DNA from 3 places in the Colwellia sp. 6M3 genome. Region 3 is predicted to be linked to each of the others. Evidence: riboswitches for the same ligand, from Rfam matches in the RefSeq annotation. Region 3 holds a riboswitch; each other region holds the start of a gene.
What was found. Region 3 has a riboswitch for cobalamin ahead of H4J50_RS02140 (ABC transporter ATP-binding protein). Riboswitches for the same ligand answer to the same signal wherever they lie in the genome.
Positions count from the first base shown of each region.

Region 1: linked by a shared signal. The riboswitch ahead of H4J50_RS02555 (TonB-dependent receptor) and the one ahead of H4J50_RS02140 (ABC transporter ATP-binding protein) in region 3 are both predicted to bind cobalamin.
Region 2: linked by a shared signal. The riboswitch ahead of cobT (nicotinate-nucleotide--dimethylbenzimidazole phosphoribosyltransferase) and the one ahead of H4J50_RS02140 (ABC transporter ATP-binding protein) in region 3 are both predicted to bind cobalamin.

Region 1 is NZ_JACGWF010000006.1:19,243-24,391, forward strand. It holds gene H4J50_RS02550 (cadherin repeat domain-containing protein) at 1-542, opposite strand, end outside; gene H4J50_RS02555 (TonB-dependent receptor) at 543-2,540, opposite strand; cobalamin riboswitch at 2,643-2,817, opposite strand; gene H4J50_RS02560 (phosphotransferase enzyme family protein) at 3,215-4,297, opposite strand; gene H4J50_RS02565 (LysR family transcriptional regulator) at 4,459-5,149, opposite strand, start outside.
Region 2 is NZ_JACGWF010000006.1:11,951-17,099, reverse strand. It holds gene H4J50_RS02545 (cobyric acid synthase) at 1-419, opposite strand, end outside; gene cobU (bifunctional adenosylcobinamide kinase/adenosylcobinamide-phosphate guanylyltransferase) at 416-1,084, opposite strand; gene H4J50_RS02535 (adenosylcobinamide-GDP ribazoletransferase) at 1,081-1,935, opposite strand; gene cobT (nicotinate-nucleotide--dimethylbenzimidazole phosphoribosyltransferase) at 1,925-2,989, opposite strand; cobalamin riboswitch at 3,153-3,323, opposite strand; gene H4J50_RS02525 (histidine phosphatase family protein) at 3,538-4,194, opposite strand; gene H4J50_RS02520 (cobalamin-binding protein) at 4,425-5,149, shown strand, end outside.
Region 3 is NZ_JACGWF010000005.1:15,590-20,738, forward strand. It holds gene H4J50_RS02135 (M13 family metallopeptidase) at 1-1,856, shown strand, start outside; cobalamin riboswitch at 1,992-2,134, shown strand; gene H4J50_RS02140 (ABC transporter ATP-binding protein) at 2,342-3,184, shown strand; gene H4J50_RS02145 (iron ABC transporter permease) at 3,187-4,188, shown strand; gene cobO (cob(I)yrinic acid a,c-diamide adenosyltransferase) at 4,194-4,799, shown strand; gene H4J50_RS02155 (cobalamin-binding protein) at 4,833-5,149, shown strand, end outside.

The sequences.
Region 1 (5,149 bases), on a different contig from region 3:
TGGAAAACGTCTTGATTGAAGCTACGTACAGTGTAATCAGAGCCATCTTTAATATAGTAACCTTTAGTTACTAATTCAGTTTCTGGATCTAATGTAACAACTTCTGAACCTGAGTAATCTGGTGCAACTGTTTGCACAACAGCAAACGAAGGTGTGTCTTTAACATCACCAACGGTTACTTGAATGCTCAATTCACCTGTAAGGTTTTGATTACTGTCGTCGGTAGCAATAACTGTTACAGAGAAAGGGCCAATATCGCCATTTTCGAAATCAGGTGCGGTTAAAAAGCTTAATTCACCGGCTTGCGTAATGGCAAATAAAGTACTTGAGCTACCGCCTAGCGACAATGTAATAGCATCGCCATCGGCATCAGTTGCATTATAACTGCTAACCAAAGTTGTGTTTTCTTCAACAACAGGATTAGTAGCACCTGTTACAAGTGGTGCACTATTACTGTCAGAACCGCCACCACAGCCAGCAAGTATTGTTGTACCTATGGCTAAACTTAGTGGCAACATTTGTGTTTTAAAAGTTGTTAACATTTATAATCCCTCGATTGTGTATTTAATTTGGAAACTTCGACCTTGTGATGCCCTATTCGCAAGATCTTGATATTTATCATTGAATAAGTTGTTGGCACTGAAAGTCACGCGATGCTTGCCTTCTTTCCAATAGACCAATAGGTCAGACACTGTGCGGTTGGCTGGATTACCATTACCTAAGTGACTGTCGTCATTTTGAAACCTGTTAATAAGGTTGAAGTACAAATCTTTGTCTTGGCTAGTTTTAAATGATAGCTGCCATGCTTTATTGACTTGATATTTTAGCGAGGCACTGTATTGCTGATGATAAATGCCGGGTATCTTATTTTGATTAAAGGCGACAAATTCAGATTTAATTTCACTGTCAATTAAGTTCACTTGAAATGATAAAGACAAAGGTGCAAATAATTGATAATTCAGTTGTGCTTCAAAGCCCATTAAATCGGCGTCGCTAACGTTTCTGTAACTGCCAACATTACTTGAATTAAAAATGGCAACAATAGAGTTTTCTAATGTTTGTTGATAAATCGAAGATGATATAGACAGGGTTTTATTTTGATATTGCCCGCCAATTGAAAGCGTAACAGCTTCTTCAGGTAACAAGTCATCATTACCTTTGAAAGAGCCGCGATCACCAAAAAGCTCATATAGGGTCGGAGTTCTTACACCGTCACTAACATTCGCCGTAATTTTAAAATTTTCTTGTTTAACGCTTAAACCTAATTCAGTGGTTAAATAATTTTCATCATTTTTCAGCTTCTCGGCGTCAGGCTGATTAAGGGCAGAATTTACGTTTTTCTCATGTAAATTACTGATCAATACATAGGCTTCTAATGGTAATGAAATTGGTTGCCACTCTAAGCGAGAACCTAAGTTGGTTTGTTGTTGCTCGGCTGAAATATCACATGAGCCAATACCATTACATTGAGTAGGTTGACCATTATGTTGACTGATAGATGTAAATTTTTGTTTATTAAAACTAATAAAAGGGGTTAAGTTAAAATTTTGCCAAGTTAGTAAAGGTTTTAATCCTACATGGTATTTTTTAGTTTCATAATCACTGATATCGAACATTACAGAATCAGGACTTGAAATATAACGCTCGTTTTTGTCTTCAGCGTAAGCCTCTACTTCGATTGAATCTAACCAAGATGAATTACTTAACCAGTGATGCTGATAACTGTAGCGAGTACTGTCTGAGCTTAATTCTGAACTGTTTTCTGGGGAATTATTGCGATAGTTAGGTAGTGACTTTTCTTGATCATTGTATTGTACATTCAACCTAATTTGATGCTGGCCCAGTTGAATAATGTCATTAATGAAAAATGTTTTTTTAGTGAATTCATTATTTCTTAATGCTTGCTCATCTGATTTTGTACTATCTTCAAAGCTTTGAGGTACAAGAAAATCGTAGTCATTATCACTATTTATATAATGGCCACCAAATGAAAGGCTTTGAGTTTTAAATACTTTATTAAATAATATGTTAGCTTCACGGTAACCAAATGATCCAGTGGCTAGCGTTAATTTCGCCGTGTCTTGTGTTGGGCTATAAGTGTTAATGCGAATAACGCCACCAATGGGGGTTGCGCCGGTGCCAATAGCTTGGTTTTTACTAATTTCAATACTTTGAATTTGCTCGGTTGGTATTTGGTTTAAATCAAAACCACCGAATTGACTGTCATTAATTAATTGGCCATCGATATAGAGTTGTATTTGCTTACTACTTGAGCCTCGAATAGAGACAGAAACGGGGTTACCAATACCACTTATCTGACGAATTTGAATACCATTAACCGTTTGTAAAATATCGGCAAGTGTTTGCGATGAATGAACAAAGCTTTCTCGTTGTAGAACCTGATAATTTGGTGAATTGAAACTTTGTTCGTTCACCACTTCAATAACTTCAAGCTCTTGATTTAAAGGTGTTTCTACTTGTGCGGAAACGGGTGATACCACAAAGATAGTTATAAATAGATATCGTAAACGAGAGAACATGAATACCTCAAAAGTTTTTGAGGGGCGTACGGAAGGCTACAGACGGTTTAGCAAAACTGTTGCTAATGTCGATATATTTCCGAAGCGCCCACCGCACTGCAAATAATTCTATGTTGTTTAGGCCGGTCTCCGGGCTTAACTTTGCAAAACAAAGTATTACCGTTGCGGGGGCAGCATTAGAATTATGCATAAAGCATGTCACTAACTTCCCGATTATCTCTTTATTTTTAACGTTGTTAACGTATAAATATCGAGCACCTAAGCAATTTTGAGCGGCAATTCTGACCCCATTACTATGGCTTGTCAACTGTTAGCATTATTAATCTACAAGCTTATAGATTTGATAATTTAAGTGCTCGTACAGTTTATTTGTTGGAGCTTGCAGTATGTCCTGCAAGTACTACATCTGTTTATAAAGCTACATGGTGGTAATGGAATTAAAACCAATGTAATTGGTATTTTTCTCTATTAAATTATCTGTGCTGTATGAGATTATAATAGGTGAGACGATATTATATTAGCTTATATCCTTGTTGGTTATATTTGGGTGTATATCCAATAGCGGATTAATACTGCTCAACTTCTAAGTTTATCAAGCACTCTAAAATCCATATTCAAGAAAAAACGGGTAATTTACTCGGCGGCAATTATTCATAGGTCAATTAAACTTAAAATCAGTTTTTTAACACTATTTCCATCAATAAAGCCTCATGCTGACAAAACAACTGATACAAATGTAATTGGTTCTTTGCTCTAACTAAATTATGTGTGGCGTATGATGTTTTGAAGTAAGTGTCGCCATTTAAAAAATCTGTTAAAAACCGAATGCTCAGCATAAAAGGCATTAATTTTATGCCTTGTATTAAGCTGCTTTGCTCAGACTCGCTTAACGAGCCTTTAAAGCCGGCAATGTAGGCTTCTGTTATTGCACCTAGCATGTCAAAATTAATCACCATTTTATCTAATTCAGCACTGTCTTCAGCAATTGATACACAACAAGTTCGTACCATGTCGCCAAAATCATGCATTAAATAGCCTGCCATGCAGGTGTCTAAATCAATTACTGCTATTGGTTTGTTGGTGGCTTCGCTAAAAAGTAAGTTATTAATTTTTGTATCGTTGTGCGTAACATGTAAAGGCAATGCTGCGGTTGTATTGGCGATGTTTTTGATAAAGTCTTGTTGAGATTCAATAACTTTAAGTTGTGCTTTGGCAGATAGTAGTAACGGCTCAGAGGTGTTCTCTATTGCCTGATGCAGTTGCTCTATTCGCATTGCTAAATCATGAAACTGCGGAATAATATCCGCTAATTTTTCACTGTTAAAGTCGCTTAATGCCGCGGTAAATTGTGCGAAGGCACTGGCAACAGAACTGGCTTGTTCGACGTTAGCGATAGACTCTAAGGTGTAGCATTGGGGAATATAATGTAGGCTGCGCCAGTATTGCCCTTGTACTTTGACATGGTTGCTATTATCAATATTTCGACGTTGGAAAACAGGCGTTAACGGATAACTATTATTTTCATACTTAATTTGTAAGTGAGCGCTGATCAAATCTGCATTGTCAGTGACTTGCTGCGGTGTTTTAAACACTTGTTGATTTAAACACTGTAAAACAAACTTTTGATCAGCCGACTGCACTAAAAAGGTGTTGTTAATAAGCCCGTTACCAAGCCGTGATATCTTGCAATCTTCTAGCGTAAACCCAAATTGCGGTAACACTAAGGCTAATATTTTATCAGGTGTGACGTGAGGCATATATTGTTATTAATTTAGTTAAGTATGACGCCATTAATGCGCCCTGTAATACAGTTATGTTAAGGCAAGGGCTTTAATAAATAAAGTGCTCATTAGCGTATTAACCTTAAGCCAAATCTTAAACCAAACCATAAAACCAAATCACTTTAGCCATTCGAAGGTTAATGCGTATATGCATGCTTGCGAGCTAAGCGTTTTAAATTATTCATGGTCTTCGACGATGAAGTATAAGCCAGCACAATTTCTCGAGTAAGTTGTAAGCCTACTATGGGCCTAAATACGACGTCACTTTGTTTCATAATTTCACTGTGTGCAGGTAAAAATGCACATCCTAAACCTGCATGAATTAAACCCAGGGCATAATCTATGGTGGTTATTTTTGCTCTAATGTCGAGGCTAATACCGGCTAACGCTAAGGTATCGTGTAAATTGTTCCAAGCGCTACAAGGTGTGCGCTGAATAAAAGGTAAGCCATCTAATTGCGAGAGCGAAACAGTTTCATTGAGTGCTAAAACGTGATCATAAGGGAGAGCTAACAAGTAGTCTTCTTGCCACATATCAATAAATGATTCATTTTCATGTAACTCGTCTTTTAGAATAATACGCGCATCAACTTGATCTGTGTGTGGTACCAAAGTGAGTTCGACTAACGGGTTATCTGCGGTGAAGTCTTTTAACAATAAACTCATGCGCTCAACACCTAAACCTCTAGTAACACCTAAATTAAAGGGCTGTTTATTTGTTTTTTCAGAGAAAATGTTTTTTATTGCTCCTGCTTGCCCAAGGAGTTGCTTGGCTAATGGAAAGAGTTTTTTACCTTGTTCAGAAGGTCTTACCCCGCGTGCATGGCGA
Region 2 (5,149 bases), on a different contig from region 3:
TTAATTTCAGCGGGGCTACCGGCTCCTTCCACAAGCAATACATCATGATCAAGAGCTAACCTCTGATGAGACGTTAGCACAGCTTGCATCGCTACTTTTTTGTAGTCGTGATATTTACCTGCTTCCATATTAGAAAGCGCTTTACCGTGGACAATAACTTGCGCACCAGTGTCACTATTGGGCTTTAATAAAATAGGGTTAAAATCAATGCGTGCTTCAACTTTTGCAGCTATTGCCTGTAAAGCTTGTGCACGACCAATTTCACCACCGTCTTTAGTAACGGCACTATTTAATGCCATATTTTGCGGTTTAAATGGCGCGACATTAAAACCCGCGTTAACTAATACTCGGCAAAGCCCTGCAACTAAAGTACTTTTTCCTGCATCAGAAGTAGTACCTTGTACCATTAATGTTTTCAAAGTGGTGCCTTATGGCTAATATTTTCAACCGACTTTAATGTTAGGGGCAAGCCTGCCATAACAAACTCGACTTTATCGGCAACTTTAGCAATGGCTTGATGCAACCACCCTGCTTGGTCGACAAATTGGCGCGACAACTCACCCATTGGCACAATGCCGTGACCGACCTCATTGCTAACTAAAATAAGTTCAATCGCGAATGTTTGCGTGTTTTCTCGCGCAAAGTTTACATCTTGAAGACTATTTAATAACTTAAGAAACTGCTGTTTTTCTTGCTGCCAATACTCACTATTACAACTGTCTTGGCTTACATTATTGCTGCTATCAGTACTTGAATTCGACTGACATAAACTATTACTTAACCATAAAGTTAAGCAATCGACTAAAATGCAAACGCCTGATGAGTTACTTGATAAAGCTTCAGAAATAATCGACTCAATAGTGACACTCAATTGCAAAGGAGCTTCTATTAATCGCCAATGTGTTGGACGTTCTGCTTGGTGCTGCGCAATTCTTTGCGCCATTTCAGCATCTAACGCTTGTGCGGTCGCAATATAAGTAACCGGCAGCTTTGACAACATCGCATATTGCTCCGCTAATGAGCTTTTACCTGAACGTGCGCCGCCAAGAATTAACTGAATTTTATGCTTCACTATTTCAGTCATATGCTCGCCGATGTAAGGGCAAGTAATGATATATATATAACCACTTCTGAAAACTGTTGCGCTGCGCCTAAACAGTCACCGGTATAACCACCTAGCTGTTGCATAAACCAACGTTTTAAACACCAACGTGTCAGTAATAAAATAACCACTAACTTCCAAATAACACTAAAAGATAAGGTTATTAAAAGGATCAAAGTGCCCGTAGCTAGCAACGTTAAATAACTATTATTTGATAATGCTTGCGCTAAAGGCTTTACTTTTGAGGTGGCATCTTCGCTGACATAGGGCATATCGGCAATTAAGCTTGTCGCCAGAACTCGACTTAAACAGTGCCCTAAAACTAGAATAGACAACACGCTCAGCCCATCATTTATCAAGTTAACATTAGACATATTTTGCTGAATTAATGCTAGTAACGTTTGGTACTTAATCATCAAAATAAAAAATAATGCTGCTGCGCCATAGGTGCCTAAGCGACTGTCTTTCATAATATTAAGTTTATTTTCGATACTCCAGCCGCCGCCAAAGCCATCCCAAACATCGGCCCATCCATCTTCATGAAAGGCACCGGTTAATAACACACTGCTTGCCATAGCAACTAACAATGCGATTTCAGTAGGCAGATACATAGCACTTAGATAAAAAGCTAATGCAGAAATGATTCCTATAAGCACGCCCACTAAAGCGAAATATCGGCTTGCTTCATTTAGCATTTTGGCGGTCACATCAACCGCCATGTTAACCGGAATTCGGGTAAAAAAGCTGATAGCTAAAAGACACAATTGCCATTGCTGGCAGAGTAACTCTCGCTTGGAAGCGCTTGATTGTATTTCGTTAGACTCAGGTAACATCAGTAACCTCTGCATCGGCAAAGCTTGCCATATCATTATAAAAAGCAGCTGCGGCTTGTATTATCGGTAGCGCTAAAGCCGCGCCCGTACCTTCGCCTAAGCGTAATTCTAGGTTCAGCAGCGGTTTAACTTGAAGCCATTTCAGCATTTTTTTGTGGCCTTGCTCACCTGAGCAATGGGCAAATATCATATAACCTTTCACGTTAGTATTTAGCTCAATCGCTAACATTGCAGCAGCGGTACAAATAAAACCATCAACCACAATTAACATACGATTTTCTGCTGCGGCTAGCATCGCTGCGGTAATTTGTACCACTTCAAAACCACCTAAACAGCGTAAAATAGCTTGAGGGTTTGTGAGATTATCTCGATGAAGTGCTAAGGCTTGCTCAACCACTTGTTGCTTCTTTAAAACAACATCATCTGAAACGCCAGTACCACGACCAACGGCTTCGCTCGCAGGAATAGCCATCATTGCCGCCATTATCGCTGAAGCAATCGTGGTGTTGCCGATACCCATTTCACCAAAAGCAACAATGTTACAACCGGTATTTTTTAGCTCTGCAATATGTTTTTTGGCAAAAATAAAACCTTGCTCGACTTGGGTTTGAGTCATAGCTTCTTGCTGATTAATGGCTTGAGTAATATTACCTAATCGTTGATCTAAAACTGCTGTCGATGATGCAGGATGTAAAATACCAGCATCGACAATATTTAGCTGCCATCCAAGTTGCTGACTAAAAACATTAATGGCTGCGCCGCCACCAGCAAAGTTTGCCACCATTTGACTAGTCACTTCACTAGGTGCAATGGAAACACCTTCGCTAGCAACGCCATGATCGCCAGCAAAAATAGTTAAATGAGGAGAGTTAAGTTCGAGTTTATGTTGGTTATTTTTAGGAGATTTAAAAGATGAAGCAGTTAACTGAATCTTAGCCATTTGCTTGGCTAAAGATTCAAGATCACCCAATGCGCCTAGCGGCTTAGTTTTACCGTCAATTAGTGCTTGAATTTTTTCTGAGTGTTCGCAACTAACTGCTTTAATATTAAACATTTCAAAACCTAACAAAAATCAAACCCAAAAGAATTGGCTTACAAAAAATGATTAACGTAGATGAGTTTAGAGGCTTAAGGGAGTATATATTTCATCAATGATGACATAATCAACAAGGCAAAATAAAAATTCCAATGCTCGAGTAACCCGCTCGACGTGGTAATTAATGTCTATATTTCCCCTGGTATCCTGACTTACAGCATATATGTTTTTTCGGCCAATGACTTTATGGCTAAGTGGTAATATATGCGCTGTTTACAGTTGCGGGCACAGTTGTGGATTTTCACCACATTCCCAGTTTTACCTTTGCAATAATGGGATCCTCCATTAAAGTAGTAAAATTGAATATGACATTATTTAATTAATGGCGCGATTATCGACAGCTAGGACAAAATAGCAAGGTTTATTTTTAACTCAGTGGTGCGTTAAAAGCTTAAATATTCAAGCTTTCACATTTAAATTCCGGTGAGATAGCGTTCTTACATCCTATGTAAAAAAGTGAGTTTCTAAAATAACAACACAGTTCGATAATGCTAAATTTGCTGTTATTAAAGCATTAACTTCGACCAAGCTTTGCCGTTACTATCAATACTAACTTGTATATGAATAAGTGCACCATAAGGTACATCGATATTAGCCATATGATTAACACCTGGGATTGGTAAGCCAAGCACTTTAGCTAAAATATAGCGAATAACACCGCCATGACTAACCACTAAAGTATTTTTCGGTCGACATTGTTGCTGTTCTTTTTGAACGGTCTGTTCAAATTGGTGTAATAAACGCGCCCAAAAACTATCAATCCGTGCAGTAAAGCTTGCCATAGTTTCACCATTTGGCGGCTGACATTGCCAAGGATTTTGCCAAAAATCACCCAATGTGAGCGCATTCTCAGCATTTTTTGTTGAGTTTTGAGGTTGCCAAAGTGTTTGATAGCTTTGCCCGTCCCAATCACCAAAATCCATCTCTTTCAAGTCAGCCGTAATTTGTAATGAAATATCTACTTGCTGGCAATAGCTTTCTGCAAACGCTCGACAACGAATAAGGGGTGAGCTGTAGCATTGTGAAATATCCACTAAACCTTGACTAGCTTCAATAAGCTGTTGTTTGCCGGTATTCGATAGTGCAATATCTGAACGCCCACATAAAACTCCGGTCTCAACAAGTTCGCCATGGCGTAACAAATAGATATTAAAAACTGACAAGCTAACTTCCATGATTTATTAGTAATAATTGCATACAGTCTAACAAATAAACTTGCTGTATTAACAATGAAACAACCTTGTTTAAAACACGAGTTGTTACAACCACTAAAAAACCAATCATTGCTGCGTGGTTTTTGATAAAGTAAAACTCATCAAATGCAATAGCAACGATTGCATGTCAATATAATACCAATAAAACAAAACACTACCGTAAGTAACAAGGAAAATGCATGATTTTAGTTCCTGAACCTAAATGGCCAGAGCGCATTATTTGTTTAACCGAAGAAACCACCGAAGCACTTTACCTTATGGAAGAAGATCATCGTATTGTTGGCATTTCGGCTTACACCATGCGCCCTGAACGTGCACGAAAAGAAAAAACCAAAGTAAGTGCTTACATTACCGCCAGAACGGAAAAAATCCTATCGCTTAAGCCTGATTTAGTCTTGGCATTTTCAGATATGCAGGCTGATATCGTTGCCGATTTAATTAAAGAAGGAATACAAGTTCATTGTTTTAATCATCGCAGTATCAGTGAAATTTTACAGATGATTCGCACCGTATCAGCTTTAATTGGGCAGCCAGCTAAAGGTGAAAAACTCGTCGCAGACATGCAAGACAATTTACGAAAAATTAAGCAACAAGCTGAACAATTGCCTAAACATCCAAAAGTATATTTTGAAGAGTGGTTTGATCCTATTATTACTGGCATTGGTTGGGTGAGCGAATTAATAGAAATTGCCGGTGGCATAGATTGTTATCAAGAGTTTTCGACTCAATCTTTAGCAAAAAATCGTATTGTTGCAGATGCCAGCGAGGTAATAGCCAAACAACCCGATATTTACATTGCTTCATGGTGTGGGCGTAAGTTTGATGAAGAAAAAGTCACCTCAAGAGTTGGTTGGCAAACGATCCCAGCAATAAAAAATGGTGATATTTTTGAGATAAACTCAAC
Region 3 (5,149 bases):
AAATTCCAGGTGATAAAACATCAATTGGTTCGTTTTACGACTTACGCGATGAAGCAGACGACAACGTTAAAGCAATTATCGAAGAGTTAGCTGCAACTAAAAACTTAACAATGGGTAGCGACGAGCAAAAAGTTGCCGATTTATTCCGTTCATTCATGGACTCAGAAACGCGTGATACTCTAGGCACTCAACCTGTTCAAGCCATATTTGATCGCATTAATAATTTACAAGATAAAAATGAGCTTGCTACATTCTTTGGTGAATATCAAAAAATTGGTGTAGGTAGTCCATTAGCTTTTTACATCAATGTGGACGCTAAAGACTCAACTCGATACGCCACACATGTTTGGCAAAGTGGTTTAGGGTTACCCGACAGAGATTACTACTTTAACGACACGGAGCGTTTTGAAAAATTACGCTCAGGTTACGTTGCGCACATTGAAAATATGTTTAACTTAGCCGGTTTAGAATTCGGTAAAGCTGCAGCGCAAACTATCATGGCCATTGAAACTAAATTAGCAGGTTTTCACTGGACTAAAGTTGAATCTAGAGACAGCACTAAACGTTATAATAAATTTAATGTTAGCGATTTAAACACAGTTACCGATGCATTCAATTGGACAGCTTACCTTGAAGCACAAGGTGTTCCAGCTCAGAAAGACCTTATTATTAACCAACCTTCATTTGTTACAGGTTTTGGTGAAACTTTCGCAGCAACCTCATTAGCTGATTGGCAAACTTATTTAACTTTCCATACGCTTAGCAATTTTGCTGACTCGCTCACTACCGCTTTAGGCGATGAAAACTTTGACTTTTATTCAAAGCAATTAAGTGGTCGTGAAGAACAACGCCCAATGTGGAAACGTGGTGTTTCAGTGGTTAATGGTAACTTAGGTGAAGTTATCGGTAAGGTTTATGTTGGCCGTCACTTTAAACCTGAAGCAAAAACCCGCATGACAATATTAGTGGAAAACTTACGTGGTGCTTATGGCGCAAGTATTGATGATCTTGAGTGGATGTCAGAAGCGACTAAAAAAGCAGCACATGTTAAGTTAGCGAGTTTTGATCCAAAAATAGGTTACCCTGATAAATGGGAAGATTATTCTGCGCTTGTCATTAAAAGTGATGACCTCGTTGGCAACAAAATGCGCTCAGGCACTGTATCACATAACAAAAAGCTTGCTAAATTAGGCGGCCCAATTGATCGTCAAGAATGGGGCATGACACCGCAAACAGTTAATGCATATTACAACCCAACTAAAAATGAAATCGTATTCCCTGCTGCAATTTTACAACCACCATTTTTTAACTTGGCCGCAGACGACGCTGTAAACTATGGCGGTATTGGCGCGGTTATCGGTCATGAAATGGGCCACGGTTTTGACGACCAAGGTAGTAAATACGATGGTGACGGTAACATGCGTAATTGGTGGACTGAAGAAGATTTAGCCGCCTTTAAAGTACGCACTGATAACTTAGTTGCCCAATACAGTGATTATGCGGTATTTGATGATTTAAACGTAAACGGCGAACTTACTTTAGGCGAAAACATTGGTGATTTATCTGGTGTTACCATCGCTTATAAAGCTTACAAAGCGTCATTAAATGGTAAAGAAGCACCGGTAATTGATGGCTTAACTGGTGAGCAACGTTTCTTTATGGGCTATGCGCAAGTATGGCGTGGAAAAATGGTTGAAAAATCATTACGTAATCGCGTGGCAACCGACCCACATTCACCTGCAGAATTTCGTGCTTTAGGCTCACTGTCAAATATGCCTGAATTTTATCGCGCATTTGACGTAAAAAAAGGTGATGCTATGTATATTGCCCCTGAGAAGCGCGTTAAAATTTGGTAGTATCTAAAAGTTAGTACTACAAAACCATAAGGAGCTTCGGCTCCTTTTTTATGCTTGCTAATAACAGACTCTACCGTCAGTACAAGGTTTTCATTGTAAAGCAGTGTAGTTAACCGTAAAATTGACACTTATAAACGATATTTTTAGCCTCATCTTTTATCCTGATTTTGGCTAATTCATAGGGAACACGGTTAAAGCCGTGACTGTACCCGCAACTGTAAATAACTTCATTTTAATAGTTATAAGTCAGGACACCTAATATCAACATTTTTATATAAAACTTATAACACCGTGCGGGAATACACGTGAGTTACACTGTCTACAAGACACTTGTTTCCTATTGCCTCACCTTAATTACGTTATTCAATATATTAGCTTTTGAATTCATCAGCTTGTTATCACTTTTAGGCAATAATGAAAATATACTGCTTTTACCTTGTTAAAAACAATATCCACCTAGTTATCCATAAACTGGGCTGCCTTTAATGCCAACTTTACTCAGTGTCGAATCTGTATCTTGGTCTGTTGATAAACACATAATTCTCAATAACATTTCGTTTGACGTTAATCGCGGCGATATTATCGGTATTATCGGTCCTAATGGCGCGGGGAAAACCACGCTATTAAAGTGCTTACTCAATCATTATAAAAATTGGCACGGCAGCATTAAACTTAAAAATAAAGCACTAAGCCAATATAAACCTAATGAGTTAGCGCAAACATTTGCTCTAGTCGTACAAAACGCTCCCCCTATATTTGATTTAAAAGTTTACGATGTGGTAAGAATGGGTTTACTACCATATAAAACCTTATTTGCTCGCGACAACGATGCAGATAAAGAAAACATTATGCTCGCATTAGAAAAGGTAGGTTTGGCATGCAGCCAAGCTAAATTTTTCAACACCTTATCCGGCGGTGAACAACAACGGGTATTAATTGCTAAAGCTCTAGTCCAAAAAGCAAAAATATTAGTACTTGATGAGCCCACTAATCACTTAGATATTTTCTATCAGCACCAAATATTACAATTGGTTAAAGCATTAAATATTACCGTTATTATGACTATTCATGACCTCAATCTTGCCGCTCATTATTGCAATAGATTACTTTTGTTAGATAAGGGCAACCTAGTCAGCGATAATACTGTCGACCAAGTGTTAAAACCTGAATTACTTACCAAAGTTTTTGGACTACCTTGTTATCGAGACGATGCTCAACATTATGATGTGCCTAGGGTTTACTTTTATCCCGCAACCGATATTGCAACAGATAAACAACCGACTCTTAAGCCAAGCATTTTACATAACAATGAAGGCGAATTATCTTGAGTATTATTCGTGCGCTTAAAGGCAAAAACACTTGGATTTTTTCTGCGCTAATAGTTTTTACTATTTTAACCGTTATTGTATCGATTACTTACGGTCCAGCGACTATTACTCGGGCTGATATATTTCAATGTGTGATGTATGAATGTGCCTCACCTATGCACGACATGGTCATTTGGCAAATACGTATTCCCCGAGTTTTAGTAGGATTAGTTGCCGGAATGGGTTTAGCTTGCGCTGGTGCAATTTTGCAAAATGTGACACGTAATCCGCTTGCCGACCCTTACTTATTTGGCATTATTTCTGGCGCAGGTTTAGGGGCTACCATAGCGACATTCACCTTAGGTGATCAACAATCGCTAGCGCTACCGTTAGCCGCTTTTCTTGGCGCGTTATTTTCCGTGGTGATCGTTTTTGGTATAGCGACTTTACTACGCAATATGAATCACTTATTACTCACAGGTGTAGCGGTTTCCTTTATGCTGGGTTCTATCAGTCATTTTATTCTTTACCTTGGCGACCCCTTTGCTACCAATCGTGTTATTTTTTGGTTAATGGGCAGTTTGGCACGTGTTGAAATGTTTCACTTTTATTTAATTGGCGCCATGGTATTACTCACTTTATTGACCATTTTTGCCTTACACCGACAAATAGATGCCCTACTACTTGGCGATGAAAGCGCTGCAAGTCTTGGTGTTAACATTGATAAACTACGTTTAATATTATTAGCTTTATGTGCCGCAGTTACCGCTACCATTGTTGCTTATTGTGGTGGTATCGGTTTTGTGGGCTTAATGATCCCACACATTGTTAGGCAATTAGTTGGCGTCACCACTATGCCGCTTATTATTGGTTCTGCCTTAGTCGGTGGTTGCTTTTTAGTATGGGTTGATGTTGCAGCACGCAGTGCGTTTAGTAATGTTGAAATTCCCATTGGTATTATTACCTCCGCCATCGGCAGTATTTTCTTTTTAGCGATTATGTATCGCACGCGTAAAACAGGATAACTTACATGACTACAGAAACAGATAAAACTCAAAAACACCAAGCTCGCATGCAACGTATTAAAGAAAAAGTTGATGCTCGTATTGATTCAGCTCAAGAAGAACGTGGCTTATTAATTGTTATTACCGGCAATGGTAAAGGCAAGTCAACCTCTGGATTTGGCACATTAGCACGTGCTGTTGGTCATGGTTATAAGGCCGCAGCATTACAGTTTATTAAAGGAGACTGGGCTTGTGGTGAACGTAATTTATTAGAAAATAATGGTGTCGAATTTCATGTAATGGCGACAGGCTTTACTTGGGACACCCAAGATAAATCTAAAGATATTGCTGCGGCAGTAAAAGTTTGGCACGAAGCAAAACGATTATTACAAGATGACAGTGTCGATGTCGTTTTACTTGATGAACTTACCTACATGTTATCCTACAAGTATTTAGATTTAGAAGAAGTTATTGAAGCTATTGTTAATCGTCCCGCTATGCAACATGTCATCATTACCGGACGTGCATGTCATCGAAGTATTATTGAGCTTGCAGATACGGTTAGTGAAGTTCAACCGCTTAAGCATGCTTTTGATAATGGCATAAAAGCACAAAAAGGTATTGACTGGTAGTTTAACTGGTTAAAGCATTACAATGGAATTTTTATGAAATTAACGCAGTTTTTCTGTTTAGCAATTATCGCTATATTGACTACGACAAGTGCACAAGCAAATAATGTCGATGATAAACTTATATCGGTTATTGAAACACCTAAACCCAAAATAATAGCGCTCTCTCCGCACATTGTTGAAATGCTATTTGATATTGGTGCAGGTGAACAAATTATAGCAAGCACTGAATATGCAAATTACCCATTGGCTGCGAAAAAAATCCCTAGAATTGGCAGTTCAATGCGTATTCAATTGGAGCGAGTGATTGAATTACAACCTGATTTAATCATTGCATGGAAAAGTGGTAACCC